4 regions of the Streptomyces sp. NPDC048415 genome follow, and region 3 is predicted to be linked to each of the others. Evidence: riboswitches for the same ligand, from Rfam matches in the RefSeq annotation. Region 3 holds a riboswitch; each other region holds the start of a gene.

What was found. A riboswitch is a leader RNA that binds a small molecule or an ion and turns the genes downstream of it on or off. The one in region 3 is predicted to bind cyclic di-AMP.
Region 1: it holds a riboswitch for cyclic di-AMP, as region 3 does, so the genes downstream of both, AB0D27_RS04340 (LysM peptidoglycan-binding domain-containing M23 family metallopeptidase) here and AB0D27_RS05910 (NlpC/P60 family protein) in region 3, are expected to answer to the same signal.
Region 2: it holds a riboswitch for cyclic di-AMP, as region 3 does, so the genes downstream of both, AB0D27_RS38180 (M23 family metallopeptidase) here and AB0D27_RS05910 (NlpC/P60 family protein) in region 3, are expected to answer to the same signal.
Region 4: it holds a riboswitch for cyclic di-AMP, as region 3 does, so the genes downstream of both, AB0D27_RS09760 (M23 family metallopeptidase) here and AB0D27_RS05910 (NlpC/P60 family protein) in region 3, are expected to answer to the same signal.

Annotation. Positions count from the first base shown of each region.
Region 1 is NZ_JBEZKJ010000003.1:265,807-270,031, reverse strand. It holds gene AB0D27_RS04355 (SGNH/GDSL hydrolase family protein) at 13-798, opposite strand; partial or broken gene AB0D27_RS04350 (DUF6250 domain-containing protein) at 944-1,174, opposite strand; gene AB0D27_RS04345 (hypothetical protein) at 1,162-1,578, opposite strand; gene AB0D27_RS04340 (LysM peptidoglycan-binding domain-containing M23 family metallopeptidase) at 1,771-2,694, opposite strand; cyclic di-AMP (ydaO/yuaA leader) riboswitch at 2,699-2,855, opposite strand; gene AB0D27_RS04335 (alpha-galactosidase) at 3,158-4,225, opposite strand, start outside.
Region 2 is NZ_JBEZKJ010000100.1:16,048-20,272, reverse strand. It holds gene AB0D27_RS38190 (PrsW family intramembrane metalloprotease) at 1-633, shown strand, start outside; gene AB0D27_RS38185 (aldo/keto reductase) at 900-1,844, opposite strand; gene AB0D27_RS38180 (M23 family metallopeptidase) at 1,898-2,929, opposite strand; cyclic di-AMP (ydaO/yuaA leader) riboswitch at 2,941-3,098, opposite strand; gene AB0D27_RS38175 (PP2C family protein-serine/threonine phosphatase) at 3,312-4,225, opposite strand, start outside.
Region 3 is NZ_JBEZKJ010000005.1:77,899-82,123, forward strand. It holds gene AB0D27_RS05905 (tellurite resistance/C4-dicarboxylate transporter family protein) at 1-798, opposite strand, end outside; gene AB0D27_RS05910 (NlpC/P60 family protein) at 1,323-2,498, opposite strand; cyclic di-AMP (ydaO/yuaA leader) riboswitch at 2,506-2,678, opposite strand; gene pcrA (DNA helicase PcrA) at 3,007-4,225, shown strand, end outside.
Region 4 is NZ_JBEZKJ010000009.1:124,042-128,266, reverse strand. It holds gene AB0D27_RS09770 (HPr family phosphocarrier protein) at 1-256, shown strand, start outside; gene AB0D27_RS09765 (GntR family transcriptional regulator) at 472-1,167, opposite strand; gene AB0D27_RS09760 (M23 family metallopeptidase) at 1,356-2,120, opposite strand; cyclic di-AMP (ydaO/yuaA leader) riboswitch at 2,133-2,293, opposite strand; gene AB0D27_RS09755 (pitrilysin family protein) at 2,508-3,896, opposite strand; gene AB0D27_RS09750 (pitrilysin family protein) at 3,893-4,225, opposite strand, start outside.

The DNA.
Region 1 (4,225 bases), on a different contig from region 3:
AGAGGCCGGACGTCAGGCCACCGACTCGATTCGCATCTTGATGTCGTCCGGCGACAGGGTTCCCTTGGCCGCCACGTGGTCGCCCGACGACTCCCCGCGCAACCGCCGCCCGATCCAGGGGACCAGGTACTCACGGGCCCAGTGGATGTCGTCGCGCCGTACTTCCAGGGTGCCGCGCGGCGGCAGCGGCGGCCAGGGCTGGTCAGGGTCGGCGGGGACTTCGAGGCCGAGGACCTGGCCGGCGCGGAGCGCCACCCGGGTGTGGCCCTCGGGAGAGAGGTGCAGGCGGTCACCGTCCCAGGCGCGGCGGTCCTGGATCGTCTTGAGCGACCAGAGGTCGAGGACCGGACAGCCGTACCGGTCCGCGATGGCCCGCACATGCCCGTTGTACGTGGCGATCTTGCCGCGCAGGTGTTTCAGCACGGGCACACCACGGGTGTCGAAGCCGGTGGTCACCATCACGGTGCCCACGGCGGAGGTAAGTTCGGCGATCGCGCGCTCGAAGCGTTCCGCGACCTCGTCGGGGTCGGTGCCGGGCCGGATGATGTCGTTGCCGCCCGCGGAGAAGGAGACCAGATCCGGGGCGAGTTCCTTGGCGCGCGGGAGCTGGTCCTCGACGATCTGGTCGAGCAGTTTGCCGCGTACAGCGAGATTGGTGTAGTTGAAGTCGCCCTCGGGCCGCCGGTCCGCGAGAAGCACCGCGAACCGGTCGGCCCATCCGACAAGGGCCCCGTCAGGCCCGGGGTCGCCGACGCCCTCGGTGAAGCTGTCCCCCACCGCCACGTACGACCCGATCACTGATCTGTTGTCACTCTTCGAATCGTCTGCCACATCGGGTCATGATTCACCTTTCGATGTGAGCTACGCGACCGTAAGGAAGGGTTGACGGTTGGTGAGATAAGCCACTCGTCAAGTATTGACCAATCTTGGAATACGCCTCGGATCAGGGGCGTTGATGCAGCCGCCACACACGGAAGTCACTGATCCGGAAATGGCTCCAGGTGGTGCGGAACGCGAAGTGCCCGCTGGTGTAGGGCTCCACGTCGGTGTAGTGGAAGACCAGCCACCCGTTGTTCCACCATTGCACGAGGGAGCCGTCCGAGACGATCCGGACCTGGTTGGGCTCGTTCGCGACGAGCAGCGGCTCGGTGTAGTCGTAGATCAGCGGCCGAACGCGGCGTCGGTGTCGTACCAGGGGAAGTGGGACACGATGCCCAGATCGGACTGCTGGATGGCGAAGCCCTCCGGGCCCGGCCTGTCGGGGTCGAGGTCGGCGATGTCGAACCGGTCACCGTGAATAGCCCCGTCGACGACGTAGCGCAGGGTGCCGTCGCTGTTCACGACGTAGTTGCCATCGGCGATCTCGTCGCTGCCGCCCTGGTCCACGTCGACGGTACGGATCTGGTGGAAGCTGGTGGCGCCGCTGCCCGAGGGGGCAACGTACTTCCAGCGCCGGGTCAGATCCGTCCCGTTGAAGTCCCACGTCTGGAAGAGGACGCGGAAGACTCCGCGCCCGGCTCCGACGCGGGTGACCAACTTCATGACGAGGCTGGGGTGTTCGCCGTCGAGGTAGGCGATGCCGGAGGGGCCGTCGGCGACGAAGTCGTCGGGGACCGGCTGCCGGGTGCGCTCGGTGCCCGTCTCGCCGTCGATCGCCGAGATGAACTAGCGCTGATCATGAACCGCTCACGGAACACCGAAGGCCGGACCCCGGGGATCGTGGGGTCCGGCCTTTGGAGGCGGTCCTGCCGTCAGGAGCAGGGAGCGGCGTCAGACGACGGCGACGCCGTGCGAGCGCAGGTACCCGACCGGGTCCACGTCCGAGCCGTAGTTCGGCGTGGTGCGGATCTCGAAGTGCAGGTGCGGTCCGGTGACATTGCCGGTCGCGCCCGAGAGGCCGACCTGCTGGCCCGCGGTCACGGTCTGGCCCGCCGAGACGGAGAGCGCGGACATGTGGGCGTACTGCGAGTACTGGCCGTCGGCGTGCTGGATGACGACCTGGTTGCCGTACGCGCCGCCCCAGCCCGCGGAGACGACGGTGCCGGGGGCAATGGCCTTGATGGTGGTGCCGGTCGGGACCACGAAGTCCACACCGGTGTGGTAACCGCTGGACCACATGCTGCCCGCCACCTTGTAGCCGGTGCCGATCGTCGCACCCTCGACCGGCAGGGTGTAACCGGAACTGGTGGCGATGGAGGCGGGCTTGGCCGTGGCGGTCTTGGTGGTCTTCGCGGCCGAGGTCGTCGTCTTGGTGGACGACTGGGTGGCGCCGGCGGCCGCGGCCTTCTTGCCGATCGTCAGCTTCAGGCCGGGGTGGATCAGCGACGGGTCGCTGCCGATGGCCGAGCGGTTGTCGGAGTAGAGCTTCTTCCAGCCGCCGCTGACGTTCTGCTCGTCGGCGATCTTGGAGAGATAGTCGCCGGCCCTCACCGCGTAGGTCTTCGTCGCGGCCACCTTCTTCGCGGCGGTGGGAGCGGCGGTCGCGGTCTTCTCGACCTTCTGCGCGACGGCCTTCTGCGCGACGGCCTTCTGCGCGACGGCCTTCTGCGCGACAGCGGCGGTCGGAGTCGCGGCATGGGCGCCGGCGGCCCCCATCAGAGGCAGCGCGAGCGCGGCGCCACCGGTTCCGGCCACGGCGATCGAGCGGGTGAAACGCTGGGACTTGGGACGGCGGTGCTTACCCTTCGCGGGCATGACGAGTTCCTCTCCGGCGCCTGCGAGGTGAGCTGTCGGGTGCGGGCTGGAGATGCCCGGCCGTGCGCATGCGCGGCTGTACCCCTAGCCGTTCCGGAGACCGGAACAGGCATGGAACCTGTGGGTCCCCCGCTCCTGCCGTGTGCGGGTGAGTGTGCGGATTCCGGGCGGCGGCAGGATTGGGCGTCCGTCCGGATTGGGGCAGAACGTAAGCGAGATGAGAGCGCTTCGACAACCATGGGCGATTTCTATGCACGTGCCGTTCTTGATCCATGCCGGAATTCCGGTCACCCTCCGTGCATGGACGATCTTTTCCGTTCCTCAACCCGCCTTTGAATTCGGGCTGATTGTGAAATGGACGCCGCAACGCATCGTCACGAATATGACGCTCCTCACGCACCTCACCCCACGGTGCTTTATTCCAGGGTTAGTTGGAATGAAGACGCCAATTCGGACAGAACAGTCAGATGCGACGCAGTCGGATAACCGTCGCATCGAGGTCGCCGCGAAGCCTCGTCCGCACCCCGTGATGCAGCAGCACCGCCCCTCGGTACACTTCGCCCGTTTCGCGGCACTCATACGCTTGTGTCGGGTCGAGTCCGCGCAACCGGAGTGCGGCGACGGGCTCACCGTGGTGCTGGGCCTGGAGCCAGGCGAGCACGACGGTCTCGTCGCCGTGGACGTACTGCACCGCGCTCAGCCCGCCCTCCGGGGGCCGCAGCCGATAGAGGTCGCCGCGCTGCACGACGGGCCGGATGTCTTTGTAGAGCTCCACCCACTCCCGCGCCTCGTCGAGTTCCTGCTCGCTCCACTTGGTGAGGTCTCCGCCGACACCGAGCACCCCGGCCATGGCGCTCACGAAGCGGAAGCGCAGCGAGCTGGCGCGCCCGTTGAGCTGCGTATTCGGGCTGTCCGTGACCCACGCGGCCATGATCCGGGCCGGGTGGACCTGGCTGAAGCCGTACTGGATGGCGAGCCGGTCGAGCGGGTCGGTGTTGTCGGAGGTCCACACCTGGTCCGTGCGCGCCATGATGCCCAGGTCGATACGGCCACCGCCGCCCGAGCAGGACTCGAAGGCGACGCCCGGGTGGGCGGCCCGCAGCCGGTCGAGGAGTGCGTACAGGGCCTGTACGTGCTCGACCCACAGCTTCTGCGGGTAGCGCTCGGCCGGCCAACCCGCGTCGGTGAAGCAGCGGTTGAAATCCCATTTCACATAGTCGATCGGGGCGCTGGAGAGCAGGCCGTCGAGCTGCCCCCAGAGATACTCCTGGACGTCCGGGCGCGCGAGGTTCAGTACAAGCTGATTGCGGTATTCCGTCCTGGTTCGACCCGGCTGGAACTGCACCCAGTCGGGGTGCGTGCGATACAGCTCGCTGTCCGGATTGACCATTTCCGGCTCGACCCAGATCCCGAACCGCATACCGAGCCCGTGCACATGGTCGGCGAGCGGCTTGAGTCCCGCGGGGAAGCGGTCGGGGTTGGGCGTCCAGTCGCCGAGGCCGGCCCGGTCGCTGGTGCGCGCCCCGAACCA
Region 2 (4,225 bases), on a different contig from region 3:
GAACGCCAGCAGCTGCGCCGTGTCCTGCTTCCCCTCGCCGGGCTGCTGCTCGCCATGGGCATGCACTCCGTATGGAACGGCTCCTCCAACTTCGGGGAGTACGGCTTCTTCGCGGTGTACGCCGCGTTCATGGTGCCAGCGTTCGGGCTGCTGACCTGGCTGGTCGTCTGGACCCGGCAGCGCGAGCTGCGCACGGTGCGCTCGGAACTGCCCGCGTACGCCGTCGCCGGGTGGCTGACCCCGGCCGAGCCGTACGTGCTCGGCTCGATGCGGGCGCGACGGCTCGCCCGCGAGTACGCCCACCACCACTTCGGGAAGGCCGCGGCGCGCTCGGTCGCGGAGTACGAGGCGTACGCGACCTCGCTCGCGTTCCTTCGGCACCGGGGGCGGCGTGGCCGCGCGGGCGCCGACTTCGTCGTACGGGAGCGGGAGTTGCTCGACGCGCTGTGGCGGCGCCGGGATGTCGCCCGGCCGGCGCTCGCCTACGCGGCGCGCGTCACGGCGCCGGTTCCGGTGGTTCCGGTCCCGCCACCGTGGCCGGCGCACGGATACGGGTACGGATACGCCCCGTCGTACGGTCAGCAGTACAGGCCGGCGGCGCCGTCTCCCGCGTACAACCCCTATCGGTCATAGACCTGCGGAGAGTTGGGCACCGCCGGACCGGATCGCGCCGTCACGGCAGATCCCCGCCGCGGCGAAAAGGACGTCCCCCCGGCGCGGCAGGAGGCGCCGTCACACCCACGGCAGAAGACGCCGTCAGGCCCACACCAGAAGTGCCGTCAGGCCCGCGACGGGAGATGCCGTCACGCCCACGCCAGAAGATGCCGCGAGGCCCTCGGCAGAAGACGCCGTCACGCCCCCACCAGAAGACGCCCTCAGGCCCACGCCAGAAGATCCCGTCAGGCCGACGCCTCCGTCAGCCTGGCCAGCTCGCCGCCCGTCAGGACCAGTTCCGCCACCCCGATCAGCGCGGGCAGCTGCTCGACCGTGCGGGCGGAAGCGATCGGCGCCGCCACGGTCGGCTGGGCCGCCAGCCACGCCAGGGCGACGGTGGCGACGGGAACGTCGTGGGCCTGGGCGACCTCGTCGAGGGCGGCGAGGACCCGCAGCCCGCGCTCGGAGTCCAGGTGCTTGGCGGCGCCCTCCGCACGCGCGCTGTCGACCGTCGTACCCGGCCGGTACTTCCCGGTGAGGAAGCCGGACGCGAGGGAGAAGTACGGGACGGCCGCGAGACCGGCGCGGGAGGCGACGTCCCGCAGGGCGCCCTCGTAGGTGTCGCGCGAGACCAGGTTGTAGTGCGGCTGGAGGGCGACATAGCGCGCGAGGCCCTCGCGGTCGGAGAACTCCAGGGACTCCTGGAGCCGCTCGGGCGTGATGTTGGAGGCGGCGATGTGGCGCACCTTGCCGGCCTTCACCAGGTCGTCGAGCGCGCCGATGATCTCATCGACCGGCACTTCCGGCTTGTCGAAGTGCGTGAAGTAGAGGTCGATGTAGTCGGTGTCGAGGCGGCGCAGGGACGCGTCGGCGGCGGCCTTGATGTTGGCGCCGGACAGCCCCGGGTACTCGGGGTGCTGGCTGACCTTGGTGGCGACCACGATGTCCGAGCGGTTGCCGCGCGCCTTCAGCCACTTGCCGATGATGGTCTCGGACTCGCCGCCCTTGTTGCCCTCGACCCATGCCGAGTAGGAGTCGGCCGTGTCGAGGAAGTTGCCGCCGGCCGCCGCGTACGCGTCGAGCACGGCGAAGGACTGGGCCTCGTCCGAGGTCCAGCCGAAGACGTTGCCGCCGAGGGAGAGCGGGAAGACCTCGAGGTCGGAGGAACCGAGCTTACGAAGAGAAGTCATGCTCAGTTTCAACGCCCGCACCGGATGGCCGTATTCCGCTCCCCTCCGGGCGATCAGGGATTGAGGCCCTTGCCCCGCAGCCACGCCATCGGGTCGATCGCGCCGCCGCCGTCGGGGTGCACCTCCAGGTGCAGGTGCGGCCCGGTGACATTGCCCGTCGCGCCCACGCGTCCGATGACGTCACCCGTGGCGACCTTCTGCCCCACGCTGACGCTGATCGACGACTGGTGGCAGAACCACAGCTCCGTACCGTCGTCGAGGGTGAGGATCGTGCGATAGCCGTACGCGCCGGCCCAGCCCGCCTCCGTGACGGTGCCGCTGTGGATCGCCTTGATCAGCGTGCCGGTGGGCGCGGCGAAGTCGAGGCCGGTGTGATAGCCGGAGGACCACATGGAGCCGGCGTCGCCGAAGCGCCCGGTCAGCGTGTACGAGGAGGTGGGCAGCGAGTAGCTCTTGGCGAGCTCGGCGAGACGCGCGGCCTCGGCCTTCGCCTTGGCCTCCTGCTCCGCCTTCTTCTTGGTAGCCGCGGCCTTGGCCTCGGCGTCGTCCTGCTGCTTGGCGGCGAGCGCGACGGCCTGCTTGGCGGCGGCGGCCTCGGCGGCCTCCTGGGCCGCGTTGTCGACCTGGTCCTGCTGCGACTCGGCCTGCTGCATGATGCGGGCGCGCAGGGCCTCGCCCGCGTCCGTGCTGCCCTGGGCGGCGTCGGTGCTGGTCAGGCCGGCGCTGGTGAGCGGGGTGGCGGAGCCCTTGGGGGCGCTGGAGCCGCCGTCCGAGATCAGGGCCTTGGCCGATTCGGTGACCGACGACAGGTCGGGCAGCGAGATCGACACCGGCGGTTTGCCGGGCGCCGCGGTGGCCATACCGCCCGCGCCGACGGCGGCTATGACGCCGACGCCGAGAACCGTGGAGCTGCGGGCGAGTCCTCCGCCGCGCTGCTTGCTGACGCGGTGCCGGCCGCGCACGGGACGGACGGAATCCTCGGTGGGGTTCCACTCCTCCCAGGGGCCCTCGTCGTTGCCGTAGCCGAAGGGCTGTGTATCACTCGGCGCGAACGAGGTGTTCTGGGCAGGCCGGTTGGACGCCACGTGGGCGCGCTCCTTTCCTTCCTTCTCGCCTACCGGGTTAGCTGACGGGTTCGGAGCAGGAAGGTCTCCTACGCGCGTATACCTGCCGTGCTTCCACGGCGGAATACGCTCGATTCACCCCAAGTTGGTGGTTCCCCGGTTCCCTCGCGGGATTCGGCGCGTGCGCACGGAGCCGTCTCTTGTGACGGCTGGGACGACCGCGCTGCGTTATCGAACGTTAATAGACCCGGACCCCGGATTCCAAGCTGTTCGGACTGATCGTTCATGCTTTTGGCCAGGACTTTGGGGTCATGACCGGGGTAAACCGGGCGAGTTGACCACACTCCATAAACACGCGTTCAGTTGACGGTGTGTCAGTTGTTATCGGAGAGGCGTCACACGATCACCCCTCGTGACAACGATCAAGGACGCCGTCCACCAACTGGGGGCGTCGTACGGCGAGCAGCGCCATGTCGTCCGCCAGAGCGCCGCCCGCGTGCCGGCGGACCTCGTCGGCAAGTGCGGTCAGCAACGCGCCGGGCCCGGCGAAGAGCCGGCCGGCGAGGCACGCCACAGGATCGTAGAAGTCCCCGCGCCCGTCGCGGGCCTCGGACAGCCCGTCCGTGTGCACAAGCAGCGTCGCCCCGCGGGGGAAGCCGGCCCGCACCGCCCGGTCGGGCCAGGCGCCCAGCTCACCCATCCCCAGCGGCAGCGCGGGGTCCTCGGCGGCGAGTGCGACGAGGGTGCCGTCGGTATGCAGGAGCAAGGGCGGGGGATGGCCGCGGTTGACGATCCGTACGGCGTCCTCGCCGTGCGGGATCTCCGCGAGTACGGCCGTGGTGAACCCCTCGAAGGCGTCGAGGCCGTCGCGCCGGGTGCCCTCGCGCGCCAGCGCCCGTTCCAGCCGCCCCGCGACCGCCTCCAGCGTCGCCTCCTGCTCGGCCGCCTCCCGGAACGCCCCGATCACCACCGCCACGGCGGCCACCGCACCCATGCCCTTCCCGCGTACATCGCCCACCACCAGCCGTACACCGTGCGGGGAGTCCTGCACCGCGTAGAGGTCGCCGCCGATGTAGGCGTCCGTCTGCGCCGCCTCGTACCGCGCGGCGACCTCCAGGCCGCCGATCCGCTCCGCGGGCTCCGGCAGCACGGCGCGCTGCGCGGACTCGGCGATCTCCCGGACCGAGGCGAGCCGTTCGTCGCTGCGGCGGACGAGGATGTTGATGAGGACGGCCAGGCCGACGGCTGTCGCCACGGTGACCACTTCGGTGACCGAGTCGACGTTCAGGGCGATACCGAGCTTGAGGTGGACGGTGA
Region 3 (4,225 bases):
GACGGTCGCCCAGCGCCGTACGTCGTAGCGCGGGCGAGGCCACCCCAGCTCGGCGGCGACGAGGACGCCGTCCCCGGCGATGGCGAGCACCAGCAGTACGACGGTCACGGCGCGCAGTACGCCGTTGTCGTCGTCGTTCCACAGGTACGGGTTCACGTGGTGCGCCGCGACGAGCTCGGCCCCGGCCAGCGCCGAGATGGCGAGCGCGGCGCCCGCGACCCAGTGGTCCCCGGCGCCCCGGACCACCTCCCTGGCATCGAAGCGCGCGAGCGCCACCCCGTAGACCACGATTCCCAGCCAGAACAGGACCAGCGCGGCGTGCGCGAGCCACTCCGGGCCGACGGCGGCGGCGAGCGTGGCGCCCAGCACCGAGAGCCCCTGCGTGGTCACGCACACGAGGAACACGCCTCCGGACATGCGGTGCTTCCAGTGCCGTACGACGCCGTAGAGGAGCACCGGCCAGAGCACGGCCGACAGCGCGAGCAGGGCCTCGGCGAGTTCCTGCCACCCCAGCGCGGACAGCCGCGTGCCGAGCACGGTCGTCGCCGCTACGGCGGTGAGCCCGGCCGGCGTGCCGGCCTCCCGGGCCCACCGCTCCCGCTCCCGCGCCAGCCGGACGACGAAGTCCGCGGCGAGCGCGAGCCAGGCGGCGGACGTCAGGACCAGCGCGATACGGGACAGGGTCTCGTAGCCGGTCAGATGCAGCCCGACCGAGACGATGCCGGTAGCCACGACGGCGGCACCGGCGGCCGGCGGCCGCTGCGCCCACCAGGCGCGGAGCTGGGAGGTCGTTGACACGCGCCTGATGCTAGGGACCTGGGGACGAGTTGCCCGGGGGGCACGCGCGTGGGGCGCGAAAACGTCGCTCACGCGCCGGTGGGGAGCGAGGGAAAGCGGGGCGCTCCACGCGCGCCTGGAGCGTGAGAAAACGGGGCGGTGCGTTTTGGCGGGCTTGAAAGCGGGGTGTGCCTGGGGCGGGGGCGCCTGAAAGCGGGGTGTGCCCGGGCCGGGGGGCGCCTGAAAGCGGGGTGTGCCCGGGGCGGGGGGCGCCTGAAAGCGGGCGTGCGTGCCTGGGTCGGGCGACGCGTGAAGCGGGTGTGCCCGGGCCGGGGGGCGTGAGAGCGGGGTGTGCTCGGGTCGGGGGCGCGTGAAAGTGGGTGTGCTCGGGTCGGGGGACGCGTGAAAGCGGGTGTGCCCGGGCCGGGGGGCGTGAGAGCGGGGCGCGCCCGGGTCGGGGGGCGCGTGAAAGCGGGGCGCGCGCCGTAGAGGCTGGTGTGCCCCACGCGCGCGTGCCCCGCACGAAGCGTTGCCCGGCGAGCGGCCTACGCCGGGCGCACCACGCTGTGGATGGCCGACGTACCGTCGTAGTAGATCGACTCCTCGCGGACGTACGCCCCCGGCTTCGGCGCGTGGATCATCATGCCGTTGCCGATGTAGAGGCCGACGTGGCTGATGTCGTCGTAGAAGAAGACCAGGTCACCGGGCTGGGCGTCGGCCAGCGAGACCGTCGTGCCGGCGTTCACCTGGTCGTAGGTGACGCGCGGCAGCGTGACGCCGGCGGCCTTCCAGGCGGCCTGGGTGAGGCCCGAGCAGTCGTACGAGCCCGGGCCGGTCGCGCCCCAGACGTACGGCTTGCCGATCTGCGCACGGGCGAACGCGAGCGCCTTCGCCGCCTTCGTCGCGTACGAGGAGTCCGTGGTAGCGGTGCCCGACGAGCCGGTCGTCGTGCCCGACGTGCCGGTGCCCGACGAGTCCTGCTGCGCCGCCGCCTTCTTGGCGGCGGCGGCCGCCGCGGCCTGCTGCTGCGCCAGCTCCGCCGCCTTGCGCTCGGCCGCCTCCCGCTTCTTCTTCTCGATCGCCGCGAGCCGCGCCTTCTCCTCGGCGGTCAGCTGCGAGAGCAGTTCCCGGGCCTTGGAAAGCTTGTGCTGGACGTCGGCCTTGGACGTCTTGAGCGCGTTCTGCGAGGTGGTCAGCGTCTGCAGGCTCTTGGAGGCCTCCGCGCGCTTCTTGGTGGTGGCGGCCTGCTCGGTGATGTAGTCGTCGACGGCCGCCTTCTGGCGGGTGGTCAGACGGCTCATCAGCTGGGTCTGGTCGAAGTAGTCCTGTGGGTTGTCGGCGAGCAGCAGGGTCGCGGTGTCGGGGGCGGCGGCCCCGGTGCGGTACTGTGCCGCCGCGAACGAACCCAGCTCCTCGCGCGCGGTGTTGAGTTTCTCGGTGCGCTTGGCCACGTCGTCCAGGAGACCGTCGACGCGCTTGCGCTGCGCGGCGGTCTTCTCCCGGGTCGCGTTGTACTTGTCGGTGGCCGTCTCGGCCTGGTGGTAAAGGTCGTTGACCTTCTTCTCGACTTCCTCGAGGCTCGGCTTGGGTTCGGCCGAGGGCGCGGCGTTCGCCGTCTGGGAGAGCAGGGCCACGGAGGTGAGGGCCGCCGTCGCGAGGGCGGGGGTCCGTATGCCTGCTACGCGCGTACCCGTAGGACGCCATTTGCGATGCGACGCCAAGAGAGGCGACTCCTTCCGTCATCCGCCTACCGAGTTAGCTGTCGGGTTCGGGCGGGTGGTTCCGGAAGGTTTGCCCTACGGTCCTTGCCCGACATGGCAGTTGGACCGATTCACCCCGAGGTCGGTGGGTCCCCGGCTCCGGCTGCCATGCGGGCGCGCCGAACTCGGCGGAGGCCACCCGGCCCGGCGACGTTCGCCGGTTGCTGTCGAGCGACCTGCTCCGCACGCTAGCCAACTCGTGTGGCTCCTGTGAAGGTTGATGTGCGATATGCCCGATACATTTTCGTGACCTTGGCCATGAGTGTCGCCTGGTGCCGACCAGACCAGGGGGTTTTGGGGTTAATTGATCCGGTTGGTGGTGTTCGTCGAGCGGTACTTCGCCGTTGATCGCTGAACGTTACGTACCGGATTCGTAGGGTGAGGAGGATGCCGGCGAGGGCTCGATAAACGTGCGGAGTTTTCGGGGTGGCGGCGGGGTGTCAGTGGGGCGCTCTAGACTCGGAGAGCGATGAGCAGCCTCTTTGATGACAGCTTCCTGGCGGACCTCAAGCCCTCCGGGGCCCACGAGGAAGAGCCCCCGCCGCCCGAGCACGAGCACGTACCGGAGCCGGTTCCGGACGATCTGTTCGGCGGGAAGTTCGACATGCCGCCAGACAGAGACGCCTACTACCGCGACGGCGCGCACCGGCCTGCCGTGGACGCGGCGGCGCTGCTGGACGGGCTGAACGAGAACCAGCGCGCGGCCGTCGTGCACTCCGGCTCCCCGCTGCTCATCGTGGCCGGCGCGGGCTCCGGCAAGACCCGCGTGCTCACACACCGGATCGCCTATCTGCTGGCCGAGCGGAATGTCCACCCCGGCCAGATCCTCGCGATCACCTTCACGAACAAGGCCGCCGGCGAGATGAAGGAGCGCGTCGAGCACCTCGTCGGCCCGCGCGCGGGCGCGATGTGGGTGATGACCTTCCACAGCGCCTGTGTCCGGATCCTGCGCCGAGAGTCCAAGAGGCTCGGCTTCACCTCCTCCTTCTCGATCTACGACGCCGCCGACTCCAAGCGCCTGATGGCCCTGGTCTGCCGTGACCTGGACCTCGACCCCAAGCGCTTCCCGCCGAAGTCGTTCAGCGCCAAGATCTCGAACCTGAAGAACGAGCTGATCGACGAGGAGGACTTCGCGAATCAGGCCTCCGACGGCTTCGAGAAGACCCTCGCCCAGGCATACGCCCTGTACCAGTCGCGGCTGCGCGAGGCCAACGCGCTCGACTTCGACGACCTGATCATGACCACGGTCAACCTGCTCCGTGCCTTCCCGGACGTCGCCGAGCACTACCGCCGCCGCTTCCGGCACGTCATGGTCGACGAGTACCAGGACACCAACCACGCGCAGTACGCCCTGGTGAGGGAGCTGGTGGGGCCCGCAGACAGCGACCCGGGCGAGCTGTGTGTCGTAGGTGACGCCGACCAGTCGATCTACGCGTTCCGCGGCGCGACCATCCGCAACATCCTCCAGTTCGAGGAGGACTACACGGACGCGACGACGATCCTGCTCGAGCAGAACTACCGCTCCACGCAGACGATCCTCACCGCCGCCAACGCGGTCATCGAGCGCAACGAGGGCCGCCGCCCCAAGAACCTGTGGACCAACGCGGGCGCCGGTTCCAACATCACCGGCTATGTGGCGGACACCGAGCACGACGAGGCCCAGTTCGTCGCCGACGAGATAGACCGTC
Region 4 (4,225 bases), on a different contig from region 3:
CTGGGCTGAGGGCCTCCACGCCCGCCCCGCCTCCATCTTCGTCCGGGCCGCCACGGCCTCCGGCATCCCCGTGACGATCGCCAAGGCCGACGGCAACCCCGTCAACGCGGCCTCCATGCTCGCGGTCCTCGGCCTGGGCGCCCAGGGCGGCGAGGAGATCGTCCTCGCATCCGACGCCGAGGGTGCGGACGCCGCCCTGGACCGACTGGCGAAGCTGGTCGCCGAGGGTCTCGAGGAGCTCCCCGAGACCGTCTGAGGTTCTCGGACAGCGCACGGCTGAGCCGCGCCACCCTTACCTGGGCGGCGCGGCTCAGCCGTTTTCCGTACGCCGTCCAGGAATTCCCCTCGTGCCACAGGCGCGGCCCGCGGCGCAGCCATCGAAATAGCGCACGCTGGAATTCCCGGCACTCGAATCAGTGGCAGCAAAAATAATGCCCCGCGAATTACCCCTCTTTGTATACGGCTCCCGTGTTAATGCCGCAGCCCCGTCACGTTTACGGGATGTTGCGAAGTCCTCACACGTTCCGGTCGATCTCCGCCGCCGGGAAAACGGAGCCGGTGCGCGGCCGTCGCGCGCTCGGTGTGCACCGCGGTGATCGCCCGAGCCCGCTCACTGTCGCCGCGCGCGACGGCGTCGACGATGCCGCCGTGCTCCGCCCAGGACTCCCCGGGGCTGGCCGGCGCCTCCACCGCGTACATCCAGGCGATCTTGTGCCGAAGCTGGCCGAGTGTGGAGGTCAGCGCGGGGCTTCCGGAGGCCTGGGCGAGCGTCTCGTGGAACCAGCCGCCCAGCGAGCGCAGATCCTCGCTGTGACCCCTTCTGGCCCGCTCCTGGCCCAGCCTGACCAGGCCTCGCAGCACCTTGAGGTGGGCCTCCGTGCGGCGCTGGGCGGCCCGCGCGGCACCCAGCGGCTCCAGCAGCATGCGCATCTCCAGCAGGTCGGAGGCCTCCTGCTCGGTCGGTTCCGCGACGCACGCGCCCGCGTGCCGTCGGGTGACGACGAAACCCTCGGCCTCCAGGGTGCGCAGGGCCTCGCGCACGGGGACGCGCGAGACGCCGTAGCGGCGCGCGAGCAGTTCCTCGGTGAGCCGGCCGCCTCGCTCGTAGACACCCGCGACGATGTCGTCACGGATCGCCGTGCATACCGAGTGCGCCGGAATACGCATGCCCCGACCTCCGCTTTAATCCCCGCGAAACGCCATCGATTGACGCTTGTTCAGTGACTCTATTGCAGGAAGCCGGAATTTCCGATGGCAGGCCGGAATCCATGGATATTTTTTGGACAGACGGCCGCCCGAAACGACGATGCCCCGACTCGGATGAGCCGGGGCGTCGGAAGAGGTGAACCGGGTCGTCAGACGTTCACGCCGTGCGAGCGGAGGTAGCCGACGGGGTCGATGTCGGAGCCGTACTCGGCGGTCGTACGCGCCTCGAAGTGGAGGTGCGGCCCGGTGGTGTTGCCGGTGGCCCCGGAGAGGCCTATCTGCCGGCCCGGGGTGACCGACTGGCCCACCGAGACACCGATGGACGACAGGTGGCCGTACATGGTGTACGTGCCGTCGTGCATCTTGATCACGACTTGATTGCCGTAGGCGCCGCCCCAGCCGGCCGTGACGACCGTGCCGGAGCCGACGGCGTGGACGGAGGTGCCGGACGCGGCGTGGAAGTCGGCACCGGTGTGGCTGCCGGAGGACCAGAGGCTGCCGCCGGCCTTGTAGCCGGTGGAGATGTACGAGCCGGTGATCGGCAGCACGAAGGAGTTGAGGCGCTTGCGCTCGGCCGCGCGGGCGGCGCGCTCCTTGGCCTCGCGCTGCTGCTTGGCCTTCTCCGCGGCTCGCTCGCGCGCCGCCTCCTCGGCCTTCTTCAGCGCGGCGGCCTCGTCGGCCGCGCGCTGCTGGGCGGCGGCCTGCGCGTCGATCTGATCGGCGAGGGAACCACCGATGGTGATGGCCTGGGTCAGCCCGGTCTGCTCGACGGAGGAGTCCGCGGCGAGCGCCGGTGCGGCCAGGGTTCCGATGACACCGGTGGTGGTGAGCGCCGCGACGCCGATGGCGTTCGTGGTGGTGCGCTTCACGCGGCTCGGACGACGATGCTTCCCGGTGCTACACGTGAACGCCATGTAGGGGCTGGTCCTTTCCTTCCTTCTCGCCTACCGGGTTAGCTGACGGGTTCGGAGCAGGAAGGTCTCCTACGGACCCCCTCCGGGGAGGGTGTCCGATTCACCCCAGGGACTGCGTATGGGTCCCCGGCTCCCCTGGCTCGCGCCGTACGGGGACTCGGCGATGACTGTCCGGTGCCGCGGGCGCGGCGCACTGCCTGACGAACAGCCGGACCGACGCTAAACGGGGCATCTTTCAAACGACAAACGGATCACGGCTTTTGTAGTGCATGCCACAGGGCAGACAGGCAACCTCCCCATCAATACGGACAAATTGAGGACGAAGTCCGGGCAAAAAGAGACCCAGGTGACTCTTCAGTCACCTGGGCTCTCAGAGGTGCGGCCGCTCTACTCGGCCCGTACGACGCTCACTTCACCGATACCGAGGGCCTTGACGGGCTCCTCGATCTGCGCGGCGTCGCCGACCAGGACGGTTACCAGACGGTTGACCGGGAAGGCGTTCACGGCGGCAGCGGTGGCCTCCACGGTGCCGGTCGCGGCGAGCTGCTGATACAGCGTCGCCTGGTAGTCGTCCGGCAGGTCCTGCTCGACCTGGTCCGCGAGCGTGCTCGCGACGGCCGCCGCGGTCTCGAACTTGAGGGGCGCCACGCCCACCAGGTTCTGTACGGCGATGTCGCGCTCGGCGTCCGTCAGGCCCTCGGCGGCGAGGGTGCGCAGCACCTTCCACAGGTCATCGAGCGCTGGACCGGTGTTCGGGGTGTCCACCGAACCGCTGATGGCGAGCATCGCGACGCCCGTGCCGTCCGGGGCGGAGCGCAGCACCTGGCCGAACGCCCGCACACCGTAGGTGTAACCCTTTTCCTCGCGCAGGACCCGGTCCAGGCGCGAGGTGAGGGTGCCGCCGAGGCAGTACGTGCCGAGCACCTGGGCGGGCCACACGCGGTCGTGCCGGTCGGCGCCGACACGGCCGATGAGCAGCTGTGTCTGGACGGCGCCGGGGCGGTCCACGATGATCACGCGCCCGGTGTCGTCGGCGGTCACCGGCGGCACGGGACGCGGCTCGGCGGACGAGCCGCTCCAGGAGCCGAGAGTGTCGGCGAGCAGTGCGTCGAGATCGACACCCGTCAGATCACCGACGATCACCGCGGTGGCCGTGGCGGGGCGTACGTGCTTCTCGTAGAAGGCGCGTACGGCCGCCGAGTCGATCTTCTGGACGGTCTCCTCGGTGCCCTGGCGCGGGCGCGACATGCGCGAGGTCGCCGGGAACAGCTCCTTGGAGAGCTCCTTGGCGGCGCGGCGGGCCGGGTTGGCGGTCTCGTGCGGGATCTCGTCCAGCCGGTTGCGCACCAGCCGCTCGACCTCGCTGTCCGCGAACGCCGGTGCCCTCAGGGCGTCGGCGACCAGACCGAGCGCCTTGGACACGCGCGAGACGGGGACTTCGAGCGACAGGCGTACGCCCGGGTGGTCGGCGTGCGAGTCGAGGGTGGCGCCGCAGCGCTCCAGCTCGGCGGCGAACTCCTCGGCGGAGTGCTTGTCGGTGCCTTCGGAGAAGGCGCGCGCCATGATCGTGGCGATGCCGTCCAGGCCCGCCGGTTCGGCCTCCAGGGGCGCGGCGAGCAGCACCTCGACGGCGACGACCTGCTGGCCGGGGCGATGGCAGCGCAGGACCGTCAGGCCGTTGTCGAGCGCGCCTCGCTCGGGAGCCGGGAAGGCCCACGGCTTGGCCGCGCCGGCCTGGGGCTGCGGGTGGAAGTCCATGGTGGCGAGCTCAGTCACTTCGCCGCCTCCTCGTCCTCGTCGGCGGTGTTCTCGGTGGGCTCGTAGACCAGGACGGCGCGGTTGTCGGGGCGCAGGCGGGACTTGGCGACCTCCTGGACCTCCTCGGCGGTGACCTGGAGGACGCGCCGCACGGCGGTCAGGGCGAGCTGCGGGTCGCCGAACAGCACGGCGAAGCGGCACAGTTCGTCGGCGCGGCCCGCGACGGTGCCGAGGCGGTCCAGCCACTCGCGCTCCAACTGGGCCTGAGCGCGCTCCATTTCCTCGGCCGTGGGGCCCTCCTCGGCGAACCGGGCGAGCTCCTCGTCGACGGCGGCCTCGATCACCGG